Regions from separate parts of the Kocuria sp. APC 4018 genome, predicted to be linked through region 2. Evidence: riboswitches for the same ligand, from Rfam matches in the RefSeq annotation. Region 2 holds a riboswitch; the other holds the start of a gene.
What was found. Region 2 has a riboswitch for thiamine pyrophosphate ahead of thiC (phosphomethylpyrimidine synthase ThiC). Riboswitches for the same ligand answer to the same signal wherever they lie in the genome.

Region 1 (5,543 bases), on a different contig from region 2:
TAGCGCGCGTCGTTCGGGACGACGAGGTCGCAGGTTCAAATCCTGTCATCCCGACCGAAATCCCCTTGCTCCTCCGCAACCGGAGCAAGGGGATTTTTTTCATGCCCGCCCCCCGCGCGTCGGGGCTCCGTGGTGGAATCGGGGCATGACCTCCGCACCCCGTTCCCGCCCGTTCGCCCAGGTGGACGTGTTCTCCGCCGAGCCCTTCCGGGGCAATCCCGTGGCCGTCGTCCTGGACGGCGCGGACCTCACGGACGAGCAGATGGCACGGTTCGCGAACTGGACCAACCTCTCCGAGACCACGTTCGTGCTGCCGCCCACCTCCCCCGACGCGGACTACCGGCTGCGCATCTTCACGCCCGACCGCGAGCTGCCGTTCGCGGGCCACCCCACCCTGGGCTCGGCCCGCGCGTGGCTCGCGGCGGGAAACACGCCGCGCGGTGACGTCATCGTCCAGGAGTGCGCCACGGGCCTGGTCCGCGTCCACACGTCCAACGACGACGCCGCCCTCGCCTTCGAGGCCCCGCCCACCCTCCGCTCGGGGGACCTCGCACCGAACGTGCTGGAGCCGATCACCACCGGGCTGGGCCTGCACCCGGACCAGGTGGTGGCGCACCAGTGGGTGGACAACGGACCGGGGTGGGCCGCGCTGCTGCTCAGCTCCGCGGACGAGGTGCTCGCACTGGAACCCACCTTCGCCGCACTCGGTGCGCACAAGGTGGGAGTGCTCGGCCCCGCCCCCGACAGCGCGGAGCACCGCTTCGAGGTGCGCGCGTTCGTGCCCGGGGCCACCGGGTACGAGGACCCCGTGACCGGCAGCCTCAACGCGGGTCTCGCGCAGTGGCTCGTGCGGACCGGCCGCGCCCCGCAGGACTACACCGCACGTCAGGGCACCCGGATGGGTCGTCGAGGGCTGGTCCGCGTGAGCGCGGATGCGACGGGTGCCGTGCGCGTGGGTGGGCACTGCACGGTGTGCGTCTCGGGGAGCGTGGTCCTGTGAGCACCCGGCTGCACGTGGTCTTCGACGGCCGGTGCGGTTTCTGCACCCGCGCGGTGGGCTGGGTGGAACACCTGGACCGCCACGGACGGATCGAGCTGCACGCGTGGCAGCACCCGGGCGTGCCGGAGCGCTTCGGCCTGACCCCGCAGCAGTGCGACGCCTCGGTCTGGGCGGTCCCCGCCGGGCCCGGGGACCCGCAGGGCGACGGCGGGCTCGCGGTGAGCGGTGCCCGAGCAGTTGCGAGCATCCTTGACACAGCCCTGGGCACACGCTTCTTCGGCGCGCTCTACGGGCTGCCGCTGGTGGCCCGCACCCAGGAGGCCGTCTACCGCTGGGTGGCCGCTCACCGAGGACGCTTTCCGGGCGTCACCCCGTGGTGCGAGCAGCATCCCGGGCAGTGCGGTGCCGTTCGCTGACCGGCGCCTCCCCCGTCAGGCGGGCAGCGCGTCCCGGAGTTCGCGCGCGGCGGCGGTGACATCGGTGGCCTCGGTGACCGCCCGCACCACCACGATGCGCGAGGCCCCGGTGCCGAGCACGGCGGGGAGCCGGGCGGCGTCGACACCCCCGATCGCGAAGAACGGCGTGTCCCCGGCGTGCTCCGCGGCGTAGCGGGGCAGCTCCAGGCCCACCGCGGCCCGTCCCGGTTTGGTGGGGGTCTCCCAGACCGGTCCGGTGCAGAAGTAGTCGAGCCCGGGATCCGCGAGCGCGGCATCCACCTGGGCGGGCGAGTGGCACGAGCGGCCGAGCACCACGTCAGGACCCAGCACCGTGCGGGCCTGCTGCGTGGTGAGATCCCCCTGGCCCACGTGGAACACGTCCGCGCCGGTCAGCAGGGCCACGTCCGCGCGGTCGTTCACCGCAAAGAGCTTGCCGTGCTCACGGGCAACCTCAGCGAGCACCCCGATGGCCTCGATCTCCGCGGCCGCCTCGAGCGTCTTGTCCCGCAGCTGGATGATGTCCGTCCCGCCCGCGTATGCGGCGTGCAGGAACTCCCGCAGGTCACCGCGTTCCCGTCGTGCGGTCACGCACACGTAGAGCCGCGTGTCCCGCAGCTTCTCGCGGCGTCGTCGTCCCTGGTCCTCGATCTGTGCCATGCCGCCATCGTGGCACGAACCGGCACAGGGCGCGCGGCGAGCGATCTGCTCCCCGCGAATTCCCCGGGGACGGGGGCCACGGGGAGGACTAGACTGGCGGCGTCGTCCGGCCGCCCTGCATCGTGCCGCCCGACGAGTTCCACGGGAGCCCGCACCCGTCCGCACGGACCACCGCAGCGGGCTGAGAGGGCGTGAGCCGCCGACCGGTCACCTGACGCGGATCATGCCGCCGGAGGGAGGAAGAGATGCCCGAGAACACGCCCGCCCACGTGGTGGTGGCCGGGGCCGGTCTGATCGGCCTGGCCACAGCGCTCGAACTGCGACGCCGCGGGGTTGCCGTCACCGTGGCCGACCCCCAGCCCGCGTGGGGCGCCACACGTGCCGCGGCGGGGATGCTGGCACCCGTCGCGGAGACCCAGTACGGCCAGGAGCGGCTCTACCCCCTGATGCGCGCGTCCGCCGAGGAGTACCCCGGCTTCGTGGAGCGGGTGGCCGCGGCCACGGGACTCGCCACGGGATACCGCACGGAGGAGACGCTGGTGGTCGCCGCCGACGCCGCGGACGCCCGGTCCCTCTCCGACCTCGCCTCCCACCAGATCGCCTCGGGCATGGACGTGGAGGAGATCTCCACGCGCGAGGCCCGCTCCATGGAACCCGCGCTCGCCCCCAGGCTCGGGGGTGCCGTGCGCATCGTCTCCGACCGTCAGGTGGACCCGCGGATGCTGGCCGCCGCCATGGTCGAGGCCCTCAACGCACCGCACGCCGAGACGCTCGCGGGCGCCGCGGATGCCGGCCCGGTCACCTGGCTGACCCACCGGGTGGAGTCGGTGCAGGTGCCCCGCAAGGGCCCCCGCAGGGTGGAGGGTGTGCTCCTGGACAACGGCGAACGGATCCCCGCGGACGCGGTGGTGGTGGCCTCGGGGCTCACGGCCAACACCATGGGCGGGCTGCCCGAGGACCTGGAGCTGCGGCTGCGACCCGTGTTCGGTGACATCCTGCGGCTGCGCGTCCCCGACTCCGTGCTGGGACCCGGTGAGGAGCACCTGCTGACCCGCACGGTGCGCGCCCAGGTCATGGGCCGCCCGGTCTACATGGTCCCGCGCGTGGACCGCACACTGGTGGTCGGTGCCACCAACCGCGAGGACGGCCGGGAGTCGGTGCTGGCCGGAGGCGTCCACCAGCTCCTGCGGGACGCCCGCGCGGTGGTTCCCGCGATCGACGACTGCGACGTCCTGGAGATGATGGCCCGGGCCCGCCCGGGCACCCCGGACGACCTCCCCTACCTCGGAACCACCTCCGTGGCCGGGCTGGTGATCAGCACCGGGCACTTCCGCCACGGCATCCTGCTGACCCCCGTGGCCTCCCGTCTCGCGGCGGAACTCGTGACCGGGGTTCTGGATCCCGAGGTGGACCACCAGCGGGACGTGGAGTTCCTCGCCGCCACGGATCCGGGGCGCCACTCCCGCCCGAACGACGACCTGCACGACACCACCGACTTCTCGGGAGGACTCGCATGAGCGCCCCTGCACCGCACACACCAGAGGCCGGCGCCGAGCCCGGTTCTCCGGACCCCGGGCGACCGGTGCCCGCCACTGGCGAGCCCCACGCGCCGCGGCAGGACGTCGGTCCGGGCACCGCGAGCATCAACGGCTCCCCGGTGGAGGTCCACGAGGGGTTCACCCTCACCGATGCGGTGGCACAGCTGACAGGCCGGGAGATCACGCCGCAGGGCACCGCCGCGGACGGGCACCCCCTGGGGATCGCCGTGGCCGTGGACGACACCGTGGTCCCCCGCTCCCTGTGGGCCACCACCTCCGTGGCACCGGGGCAGTCCGTGGAGGTCGTCACCGCGGTGCAGGGAGGCTGAGCATGACGGACAAGGATCTGGGCACAGCGCCGCTGACGGTGGCCGGGGTGGAGCTGACCTCACGGCTCATCATGGGCACCGGCGGTCTCACGGACCTCGCCATGCTCGAGCGCGCCCTGCTGGCCTCCGGCACCGAGCTGACCACGGTGGCCCTGCGTCGCTTCTCCCCCGGCCCGTCGCGGCCGGGTGCCGCCTCCGTTCCCGGTGGCTCCGGAGCGGGGGTGGACGGAGGCGGCCCGCGCGGAACGGGAGCCACCGGTGGGACGGGTGCGGCGGCGTCGTCGTCGGGGGCCCCGCAGGACAGCCTGTACGGAATCCTGCGCCGCCACGGCATCCGGGTGCTGCCGAACACCGCCGGGTGCTACACGGCCCGGGACGCGCTGCTGACCGCAGAGCTCGGACGCGAAGCGCTGGAGACGGACTGGGTCAAGCTGGAGATCATCTCCGACGAGGACACCCTGCTGCCGGACGGCGTGGAGCTGCTGGACGCCACCGAGAAGCTCGTGCGGCGCGGCTTCAAGGTTTTCGCGTACACGTCCGACGACCCCGTGCTCGCGCTGCGCCTCGAGGACGCCGGGGCCAGCGCCGTGATGCCCCTGGGTGCGCCGATCGGCACGGGACTAGGCGTCCTGAACCCCCACAACATCGAGCTGATCGCCTCGCGTGCCGGCGTGCCCGTGGTGCTGGACGCCGGCATCGGCACGGCGTCCGAGGCGGCGCTGGCCATGGAGCTCGGGTGCGACGCCGTGCTGCTCGCCTCTGCGGTGACCCGCGCCCAGGACCCGGTGGCCATGGCCCACGCCATGAAGCACGCCGTGCAGGCTGGTCTGCTCGCGCGCGGCGCGGGACGGATCGCACGTCGCACCCACGCTCTGGCGTCCTCGCCCATGGCCGGGCGGATCGGCGCGGGCGAGGACGCTCCCCGCGGGGACTGGCCCGCCCGGTCCGTGGCCGAGGCCGCGGGGGACGTCACCCGATGAGTGCTCCCTCCCCGTTCGACCCCCTGGTGGAACCGGCCGCAGATCTCACCCGCGAGGAGCTCGAACGGTACTCGCGCCACCTCACGCTCACGCAGTTCGGCCCGGAGGGACAGCGTCGGCTCAAGAACGCGCGCGTGCTCGTGGTCGGCGCCGGCGGCCTGGGCGCACCCGCACTGCAGTACCTTGCGGCCGCCGGTGTGGGAACCCTGGGCGTCGTGGACGACGACGTCGTGTCCGTCTCCAACCTGCAGCGCCAGGTGATCCACACTGTGGGGGACGTGGGACGGCCCAAGGTGGACTCCGCCGCGGACGCCGTAGCCCGTCTCAACCCGCTGGTCACCGTGCGGACCCACGACACCCGGCTCAGCACCGAGAACGCCCTGGAGATCCTCGGGCAGTACGACCTGGTGCTGGACGGCGCGGACAACTTCGCCACGCGCTACCTCGTGGCGGACGCCGCCGAGCTCACCGGCATCCCCGTGGTGTGGGGCTCCATCCTGCGCTTCGACGGCCAGGTCTCGGTGTTCTGGGCGGGCCACGGACCGGTGTACCGGGACCTCTACCCCGAGGCTCCCCCGGCGGGCTCCGTGCCCTCGTGCGCG
Region 2 (5,543 bases):
CCGCCCAGATCTGGGACGCGGGGACCTCCGCCTGCAGCCCTGGCAGGTCCGAACCCACCGTGCGGAGCTCGTCGAGCAGGGCCTGGGCCTGCGTGGATGCCGTCATCACTGAATCACTCCCAGCAGAACCATGAGGGGGATGGTCACGTTGCCCACGCAGATGGCGATCGCCACCAGCCCGGCCACCCAGGCGGCGACCTGGCGCAGCCGCCTGCCCGTGGCACCGAGGTCGTTGGCGGCGGTCCACGTGCCGTGGGCCACGTGGGCGGTGAGCACCAGCATCGTGAGCATGTAGAACGCCGCGACCACGGGGCGCTGGAAGCTGGCGACGAGGTTGGCGTACGCCGAGCCGGCCTCGAACGAGCCGGTGGCGGCCGGTGGCGCCCCCAGGGTGAGGTCGAGGATGTGGAAGATCACGAACAGCAGGATGACGATGCCGGTGCCCAGCATGTAGCGCGCCATCAGTGCGTCCGGACGCCGGAGGCCCTTGCGGGGGAACGCCCCACGGGCGCGGCGGGCGCGGGTCCACAGCAGCAGGCCGCACCCGAGGTGCAGCGCCAGGCTGACCAGCAGGACCACCCGCAGGATCCACAGCATGCCCGAGTAGGGCAGCAGCGGCATGGCGATCTCGCGCAGCCAGTGCGCGTAGTGGTCGAATTCTTCCTGCCCGCGGTAGATGTGCAGGTTGCCGTACATGTGGACGAACACGAATCCCACAAAAATGAGTCCGGTGACGGCCATCGTGGTTTTCGCCGCGAAGTTCGACACCGGCAGGCGTCTGCCCGGTGTGGAAGATGTCCGGTGGTCTCGGTGCACAGTTGCCGTCATGATCGCCCCTCGTCAGTGCCTGAACCGCAGTCTTTGAAGTCGTCAGGTACGTGTTTCACGCTACTCCTGGGAGCTGCGAAAGACGGCGAATGGGGCGGGCGGGTCAGCGTATTTCCCGCGTAATTGTCGACGCGTCAATGGTCAGTGCACTGCGCCTGTTTATCAGCAGTCTGAGCAATTCTCGGGATCGTTTTCGGTCGTCGATTCAGTCGCACTGGAGAAGCTGAACCGCTTCAGGGGACAGGGCCCACACGTCGAGGTATGGAACCACCACGTGACCGTCCACCTGCTCGTGCAGCCAGCGGGAGAGCGTGCGCAGCCCAGTGCTGTCACCGGGCGGCAGCTGCACCATGCGGCGGCCCAGGTTGTCGTGGACGAGAAGCGTGCGACCGCTCGCAGCCAGGGCCCGGATCAGGCGCTCGTCGTCGGCGCGGTCACCCAGGGTGCGCGGTGAGTCGTACTCGAACCACAGGACGTCGCAGCGGGAGTCGATGGCGTCCCAGTGGTGCACCAACACGTGGATGTCGAAGCCGTCGATGTCGCTCTTCCACACCACCAGGTCCTCGGGGGCGGGCATGGCCAGCAGCGATGCGGGGGAGACCCAGTCCTCGACGGCGTGCCCGCCGGCGCCCTCCTCCGGCTGGAACCCGCCCGTGGAGCCGGCGCGGCTGAAGGACACCCGCGTGCCCACCGGTCCCACGAACCCCTCCACCACGGTGGCGCGCTCGGCGTGCGCAGCCAGGTTGCGGGCCAGGTAGCCGAGGAACATTGGATCACCTTCGACGCTGATCACCGAGCTCCGTGGGTCCGAAGCGAGGACGGCGGCCGCGGTGTCTCCCACGTTCGCCCCCACGTCGATGACCGCGACGTGCCGGTTCCCGGCCGCGAGCCGGGCGAGCAGGTCGATGGCGTACGCGTCGTACGTGGGATCCCGGCGCTGGTAGTAGGGGAGATTGTGCTCCGGTGGCAGCACGATCTCCACGCCACCGATGGTGTGACGCTGCTCCTGACGGCGCCAGGTCCGCCAGTGCACCCGCACCGGGTTGGTGGCGTGCCCGATCATGCGCCCGATGAAGCGCTTCTTGCGGACGGTCAGGGCCATGGGGGACAAGCCTTTGGTCAGGGGGATGCTGAGGCACGGGCAGGACGGCGCGATCAGGACCGCACGACCCGCCTCGCGCGCCACGATACTGCCACGGGCGTGGCGGCGCCGTGGACGGGCCGCGATCACGGCGGCAAGAGGCCAGCCAAGGGAATGCTGCGGGGTCGCCCTCTCACCGCCGGATGTGTGCTAGACATGTGACCGTCCACACGGGAGCCCCAGACGCGGGGGCTGAGATCGGGCCAGTGCTGCCCGGGACCGTCGAACCTGAACCGGCTCGTACCGGCGTAGGAAGTGAGGAACGGCCTTGCCTTCGCACACCCCCAGCACATCTGCCCCCGAGACCTCTGCGACGTCCGAGACCTCCACGGAGAACGGCCTACAGGACGCCCCCGGGGACAAGACCATCCAGCAGACCGAGCAGCACGAGTCCCACCGCCTGGCGTGGCTGGAGGACACGGAGCACGGCATCCAGGTGCCCGTCACGGAGATCCACCAGCTGGACGCCCCGGACGGCACACCCAACCACCCGCTGCAGGTGTACCGCACGATGGGCCCGGGCAGCGTCCCGGAGGAGGGGCTGGAGCCCTGGCGGGCGCCGTGGATCGAGGAGCGGGACGACACCGAGGTCTACGAGGCCCGCGGCCTCAAGCTCGAGGACGACGGCCGCAGCGCCGTGCGCCGCGGTGTACCGTCCCAGCAGTGGCGGGGGAGGAAGCCGGAGCCCCGGCGGGCCCGGCCCGGCAGGTGCGTGACCCAGATGCACTACGCGCGCCGCGGCGTCGTGACCCCGGAGATGCGTTTCGTGGCGCTGCGGGAGCAGTGCGACGTGGAACTGGTGCGCCAGGAGGTGGCCGCCGGGCGCGCGGTGATCCCGCTGAACGTGAACCACCCGGAGTCCGAGCCCATGGTCATCGGGCGGAAGTTCCTGGTGAAGGTGAACGCGAACATCGGCAACTCGGCGGTGACCAGCTCCATCAGCGAGGAGGTGGCCAAGCTGGAGTGGGCCGCCAAGTGGGGCGCGGACACGCTCATGGACCTCTCCACGGGCAACGACATCCACACCACGCGCGAGTGGATCCTGCGCAACTCCCCGATACCCATCGGCACCGTGCCCATCTACCAGGCGCTCGAGAAGGTGGACGGGGACGCCAACGCGCTCACGTGGGAGATCTACCGGGACACCGTGATCGAGCAGTGCGAGCAGGGCGTGGACTACATGACGGTCCACGCGGGCGTGCTGCTGCGCTACGTGCCGCTGACCGCCGAGCGCGTCACCGGGATCGTCTCGCGCGGCGGGTCGATCATGGCCGGCTGGTGCCTGGCGCACCACCGGGAGAACTTCCTCTACACGCACTTCGACGAGCTGTGCGAGATCTTCGCGCAGTACGACGTCGCGTTCTCCCTGGGCGACGGCCTGCGCCCCGGCTCCATCGCGGACGCCAACGACGCCGCCCAGTTCGCCGAGCTGGACACCCTCGCCGAGCTGACCAAGCGCGCGTGGGAGCACGACGTGCAGGTGATGGTGGAGGGTCCCGGCCACATCCCGCTGCACAAGATCCGCGAGAACGTGGAGCGCCAGCAGGAGCTGTGCGACGGCGCCCCGTTCTACACCCTGGGCCCGCTCGCCACGGACATCGCTCCCGGCTACGACCACATCACTTCCGCGATCGGTGCCACGGAGATCGCTCGCTACGGCACCGCGATGCTGTGCTACGTGACCCCCAAGGAGCACCTGGGCCTGCCCAACCGAGACGACGTCAAGACCGGCGTGATCACCTACAAGATCGCCGCCCACGCCGCGGACATCGCCAAGGGCCACCCGGGCGCCACGGAACGCGACGACGCGCTGTCCAAGGCACGCTTCGAGTTCCGCTGGCGGGACCAGTTCGGGCTGGGGCTGGACCCGGTGACCGCGCAGGAGTACCACGACGAGACCCTGCCCGCCGAGCCCGCCAAGACCGCCCACTTCTGCTCGATGTGCGGGCCCAAGTTCTGCTCCATGCGCATCTCCCAGGACATCCGGGACACCTACGGCAGCGCGGAGAACCAGGCCGCGATCGCCGGGATGCAGCGCAAGAGCCAGGAGTTCCTCGCCGCCGGGGGACAGGTGTACCTCCCGGAACCCACGGTCCGGGGCGAGGAGCCCGTGCGTCCCTGATCTCACCGGCGGGTGTATTGCCTCACACTTGGCGATTTTCTCGGGGTGGCCAGGCATCAAACGGCCCCCGCAGGACTAGCGTTGAGCCCGTGATCAAGGCGTTGTGGTAGGGCGCCGTGGACGGTGGGGCAGGAGTCTGCGCGGCTCCCGATCCACCCCGCGGCGCGCCTGCCCGACCGTGAGCGACCGGGGGTGCCCAGCGGCGTCGTCGGCGGCCTGGGTCTCAACCCGCCCACTCGCCGGACGTCGTGGAGGACGCCATGTGGACCCAATCGCTCGACACCCTGGGCAGCCTGCCCCTGACCGCCCTGGTGGCCGCCATTCCCATTGTCGTGTTCCTCGCGTGCATGATGCTCTTCAAGCTCACGGGCCTGAAGTCGGGTGTCATCGCCCTGGTGGTGCAGGTGCTTGTGGCGCTGTTCGTGTTCCACATGCCCGTGACCGCCGTGGCGGGGGCCGGTCTGCTGGGCCTGCTCACCGCGCTGTGGCCCATCGCGTACATCATCGTGATGGCCGTGTGGCTGTACCGGCTGAGCGTGCGCTCGGGGCGTTTCGACATCATCCGCTCCTCGATCGCGGGGGTGTCCGCTGACCAGCGGATCCAGGTGCTGCTCATCGCCTTCGCGTTCGGCGCGTTCCTGGAGGGCGTGGCCGGGTTCGGCGTGCCCATTGCGATCTGCGCCGCGCTGCTCGTGCAGCTGGGCTTCCCGCCCGTCCGCGCCGCGGTGCTGTGCCTCGTGGCCAACGTGGCGGCGGGTGCCTACGGAGCGATCGGTGTCCCCGTGCTCGTGGGCGCCCAGGTCACCGGCATGGAGGTGCAGGACCTCTCCCGGGCCATGGTGATCCTGCTGCAGCCGCTCACGTTCCTGGTGCCGTTCCTGCTGGTGTGGATGGTGGACGGCCTGCGCGGCCTGCGCGAGACCTGGCTCCCGGCGCTCGTGTCCTCCGCGGTGTTCTGCCTGGTGCAGGGCGGACTGCTGTGGTTCATGGGCCCCGAGCTCGCGGACCTCGCCGCCGGTCTGCTGGCCATGGTGTCCCTGTTCGCGCTGTGCCACGTGTGGTCCCCGCGCCGGGTGTCCCGCGCGCCTGAGGCCCCCGAGACCGCGGAGGCCAGCCACCCCCTCGGAGAGGTGGTGCGCGCCTGGAGCCCGTTCTACATCCTCACCGGCGTGATCCTCGTGTGGTCCATTCCCGCCGTGCAGCACCTGTTCACCAAGGGTGCCCTCGGGTTCACCACCCTCAAGGTGCCCATGCCCGGACTGACCGGCCACGTGACCACCGCCGCGGGCACCGTGGTGAACGCCACCTGGACCTTCTCCATCCTGGGCGCCACCGGCACCGCCATCCTGATCGCGGTTCTCATCACCTTCTTCACCACCCCGCAGCTGCACGTGAAGGAGCTCGTGGAGGAGCTGCGCGGCGCGCTCAAGGCGCTGGGCCCGGCCATCGTGC

Region 1: linked by a shared signal. The riboswitch ahead of thiO (glycine oxidase ThiO) and the one ahead of thiC (phosphomethylpyrimidine synthase ThiC) in region 2 are both predicted to bind thiamine pyrophosphate.

The regions. Positions count from the first base shown of each region.
Region 1 covers NZ_JASDCY010000018.1:4,319-9,861, forward strand. Annotated here, with positions in the region: tRNA gene QL985_RS05090 (tRNA-Pro) at 1-54, shown strand, start outside; gene QL985_RS05095 (PhzF family phenazine biosynthesis protein) at 146-1,000, shown strand; gene QL985_RS05100 (DUF393 domain-containing protein) at 997-1,416, shown strand; gene thiE (thiamine phosphate synthase) at 1,432-2,094, opposite strand; TPP riboswitch at 2,226-2,349, shown strand; gene thiO (glycine oxidase ThiO) at 2,340-3,611, shown strand; gene thiS (sulfur carrier protein ThiS) at 3,677-3,961, shown strand; gene QL985_RS05120 (thiazole synthase) at 3,964-4,941, shown strand; gene moeB (molybdopterin-synthase adenylyltransferase MoeB) at 4,938-5,543, shown strand, end outside.
Region 2 covers NZ_JASDCY010000041.1:11,488-17,030, forward strand. Annotated here, with positions in the region: gene QL985_RS08350 (fumarate reductase/succinate dehydrogenase flavoprotein subunit) at 1-106, opposite strand, end outside; gene QL985_RS08355 (succinate dehydrogenase cytochrome b subunit) at 106-828, opposite strand; gene QL985_RS08360 (hypothetical protein) at 1,034-1,930, opposite strand; TPP riboswitch at 2,130-2,241, shown strand; gene thiC (phosphomethylpyrimidine synthase ThiC) at 2,337-4,091, shown strand; gene QL985_RS08370 (L-lactate permease) at 4,352-5,543, shown strand, end outside.